Regions from separate parts of the Brevibacillus sp. NRS-1366 genome, predicted to be linked through region 2. Evidence: predicted binding sites of a transcription regulator. Region 2 holds the regulator's gene; the other holds the start of a gene.
What was found. The regulator LexA, encoded in region 2, represses DNA repair genes until DNA is damaged. The targets are predictions, from matches to a motif close to CGAACATATGTTCG.
Positions count from the first base shown of each region.

Region 1: the regulator LexA is predicted to act here: its motif matches at 1,227-1,240, upstream of ACIFQN_RS34710 (YolD-like family protein).

Region 1 is NZ_JBITPN010000066.1:5,535-7,737, reverse strand. It holds gene ACIFQN_RS34725 (hypothetical protein) at 1-95, shown strand, start outside; gene ACIFQN_RS34720 (hypothetical protein) at 161-808, shown strand; gene ACIFQN_RS34715 (hypothetical protein) at 873-1,142, shown strand; gene ACIFQN_RS34710 (YolD-like family protein) at 1,260-1,601, shown strand; gene ACIFQN_RS34705 (DUF262 domain-containing protein) at 1,714-2,203, shown strand, end outside.
Region 2 is NZ_JBITPN010000022.1:324,670-326,872, reverse strand. It holds gene ACIFQN_RS18275 (DUF4269 domain-containing protein) at 1-176, opposite strand, end outside; gene ACIFQN_RS18270 (DUF456 domain-containing protein) at 318-803, shown strand; gene lexA (transcriptional repressor LexA) at 863-1,486, opposite strand; gene yneA (cell division suppressor protein YneA) at 1,645-1,983, shown strand; gene ACIFQN_RS18255 (DUF896 domain-containing protein) at 2,058-2,203, shown strand, end outside.

The sequences.
Region 1 (2,203 bases), on a different contig from region 2:
TGGCGTTCGTGGTTGATGAAGTAGAGGCAAGGATCGTGTCTGATATCGAATTACCAAGTGAGTTTCATGTGTTATTCGATGAGTACTTTCAATAAAAGAGACAATTGATTGAAATTTATGGTACAATTTATGGTAAAAATAAACAAAGGAGGAAGAACTAATGCGAAATTTCGATCAGGAGATAGAAGCAAAAAGAAATGAATTTGAAGAAGTTAAACATCAATTGAGTAACACGAGAAATCAATTCAAAGCTGCACTCATCCCATTTGTTCAGCAACAATTCAAGACCGAAGCAGAAAAAGTAATTAAGCGTAACCCTGAATTAGTGAAAGAGTTGGGGATAGAAAAATTAAAAGAGTTAAAAGATGAATTGGCTATTTTATCTGCAAATGCACCCGATATTATTAACGAATTTTTTGATGAAGAACAGTTGTGGTGGGACTTGAAAGAGAATGAGCACCTTTATTTTTGTAGTGGCAAATATTTACCAGATCATCTAAATAAAGCTCTTCGACTTGTAATTGGAAAGTTCGGAGAGTTGTTTTCAAAATACGATCTTATCAAAATAAAACCTACTGGGCAAAACGACTATGATGTATGGATTGAACGAGATGAGTACACTCGAAGTCATAAACACAATGGGCGACCAAGTTATCCAAACAGATTAGAGTGTACACCTGATATCATAAATTATGTTTCTGAATATAAGGACTATATTAACAATGCGAAAAGAATTCAATCAGATATAAATAAGATTCAAAGAGAAAAAGAATCTACAGCAGCAATTGATTTATGGGATTCCTTATAAAATACGCATTTTAATTGTTTGTATTTTGTATATTATGATATCTTGAATTAAAGGAGTGTGAATTATGAAAAAAGTTACGCTGGATATTATGGCTAAATATCTAGTTGCTGGAGATATCATTAACTTGGATCGAAAACAGATTAAAGTTGAAGCAGTACAAAATAGAAAAGACAATGCTGTATTTATTGTAGGTAAGAAAGTAACCAAGAAAGAATCTGCCGTCTCGAAGTTAATTGAAATGCAGCCAGATGAGTTTGTATCCACAGTAGCTTATGTTGACAGCCTTAATAACAAATGGTATCACCCTAATGAGTTAACGGCTAAGACAAATTAATAATCAATTCTTGGGAGGCTTTGCCATAAGCAAAGTCTTTTTTTGTACTTGCATAAGAGTGTAACTCGGAGCATAATATAGATACGAACAAATGTTCTTGTGTAGGGGTGGAATGGAATGTCGAAGAAAATCAATGATCTGTTTGGTAGCATGCGTATATTACTTCCAGAACATAGGTCAGCAATAATTAGCCATGGTGAAGAAAGCAGACTAGAGAAAAAACCAGACGTAGATGAAGACGATTTCGGAGAGATGTGTTTCAGGATTTATGATAGTACGCAATATGACTATGCAATCAATGTAAAGTGGCTTCAGTCTGTAAAAGGGAATCTTGGTACACTGGAAGAGACTTGGGGAGTCGTGAAGGAAATAGACGTAAACCGTAAGCAATTCAAATTAGTCAGCGACTGGAATTCAGAGTGGATCAAGATAGAAAGCCTAGTTAGCGTGACAAAGTAACCTTCAAAAGACCTTGATTACAGGGTCTTTTTTCTGTTTTTATACATAAGATTTATCAGGGATAAATACCATTTAGTTTGCCTACAATGATCTAATAAAAGGAGTGGGTAAAATGGGCAGAAAGAAGACTCTAGGTTCTAATGCATTGCAATTTAATGAGCAAGAATCAAATAAACTAATTTTCCTGAAGACATTACAGGGTATAAAGATCAAAGATTTCGGCATTAACAAGTTGAAACAGGAAATGAACATTAAAGAATTTATGAGACAACAGGATCGATTTATATATAATGATCCAGTTCAACGAAATGCAGACGCATGGGACGATTTAAAAGGGTCAATGTTGATGCATTCGTATATCATGGGCATTCCAGTACCTAACATCTATGTGCAGCTTGTAAACGGCAAATATAACGTTATTGATGGTAAACAGAGACTAACAAAAACTATAAAGTTTGTAGAAAACAAAATGCCACTTCATAAAGATACTCCTCCAGTGACAATAACGGATGAGGAAGGCAATGTTCACGAATATCCAATTGCAAATCATATGTTTACTGCATTGCCTGAAGAGTTCCAGAACCGAATACTTGGTCTTACTT
Region 2 (2,203 bases):
CAGATAATATCCAGGTCGCTGTCATCCCTATCAATGCAAAGCGGGATCGTGCCAGCCAATACAGGAGTGTACGGCTGCAGCAGTGCCATAATGCCAGTCTGCTGGATCGCTTCCCATGCCTGCCTTTGTCGATTGGTTCCTGTACGCAAATAAGAAAGGTCGAGCCAGTCGCTCAAAAGAGTCCCTCCGTTTCAAATAAATGAGATAGGGCAAAAATCAAAGTATTACGTCTTCAAAAACTTATTGTAGCGAGAATGAAAAGAGAGTGCAACGAAATCGGTAATTAGTCGTATATGAAACAGAGGGGAGTGCAGAGAATGGAAATTTTTCTGTGGATTATCGTAGTGGCTTTGTTCGCGTTGAGCATTGCCGGTATTTTTATGCCTGTATTGCCGGATACGATCTTGCTTTGGGGCGGATTTCTGCTCTATCACTTTGTTATCGCGGAACCAGGTGCGGGTTTACCAGCTTCGTTCTGGTGGGGAATGGCTGTACTCAGTATTTTGTTGTATGGGGCGGATCTGCTGACAAATATGTATTTCGTGAAAAAATATGGCGGGTCGAAATGGTCCTCGGTTGCAGCTGCCGTGGGTATTTTTCTGGGGATCTTCTTGTTTCCACCGTTCGGCATGCTGATTCTGCCATTCGTGCTTGTTGTGCTGGTAGAATTACTCGCCCAGAAGCAGCCGATAGAAAAAGCGGTAAAAGCAGGATTTGGGTCACTGATCGGTTTTCTCGGCAGCGCTGTGGTCAAGGTCGTGCTGCAAGTAACCATGATCATTTGGTTCTTTATTGCCCTTTAGCTGGATAAGTGAAAAATAGTGGCGACAAAAAAAGGACAGCTTCGGCTGCCCTTTTTTTATTAGTGAATCAGTCTGTATACGCCAATGACTTTACCCAGGATGGAAACGTTGTCTAAAATGATCGGCTCCATCGTTGCATTTTCAGGCTGGAGACGGAAGTGGTTCTTTTCTTTAAAGAAACGTTTGACGGTCGCTTCGTCTTCCTCTGTCATGGCGACGACGATGTCACCGTTGTTGGCAACATGCTGCTGACGGACAATCACGTAGTCGCCGTCGAGAATACCAGCATCAATCATACTGTTTCCGGAAATACGAAGCATGTACACCTTGTCCGATGTCACGATGTTTTCAGGCAAAGGAAAATATTCCTCCACATCCTCAATCGCTGTAATCGGCAGCCCTGCTGTTACTTTTCCAATGACAGGCACACGAACAACGGAGTCTTCAAAATTATCTTGAAAACGATCTTCTTCCGAGAGTAATTCAATAGCGCGAGGTTTGGTAGGGTCTCTTCGGATGAGACCTTTTTTCTCTAGACGGGCCAAGTGGCCGTGTACGGTAGAGCTGGATGCGAGTCCCACAGCTTCGCCGATTTCTCGAACAGAAGGTGGGTAGCCCTTGTCTCGAACTTCTTTACGAATGAAATCAATAATGGCTTGTTGCCGGCTGGATAGTTTCGACATATAAGACACCTCAGTTTTCTCGAACATATTTTCCTATATTATACCATGGGAGCTTGCGTTCGACAAACATAAGTTCGATTATTTTGTTGACATGAACGTATGTTCTCATTTATGATGAAAACAACAAAAGGAACGTATGTTTGCAGGAGGGAATAATCATGACTGTGATGACCATTCATAACCGTTTTGAAGAACAGACAGTTAACCGCGGGCGATTCGGCATAACTAGGGGACAAGCACTTTTATTTCTAGCTACTTTTGCTCTCTTTTTTTACTTACTAACCGAACTGGTGTTTGCTTCTGGTGATTCGATGGAACTGCATGGAAAAGAAGTGACAGTTCGCTCGGGCGACAGTTTGTGGTCTATTGCTGTTCACCACAAAGAGGAAGCCAAAATGGATGTGAATGAACTCATCATAGCGATTAAAAAGGCGAATGACCTGGACGGCGTTCTCATTTATCCTGGACAGACGCTCATTATTCCAGTGTCAGAGTAACCTTCCATAGCTTGCGTGATGCCGACGATATGGTATAATGAAACGGCATTACTATAGAGTAGGAGGAACCAGCTTTGGTATCTGACGCAGAAATCAAACGCATTAATGAATTGTCCAAAAAATCTCGCGAGGTTGGTTTGTCCGAAGAGGAAAAATCGGAACAAAAAGCACTTCGTCAAAAGTACATCGACGCAGTAAAGCTTTCGCTGAAAGCGAATTT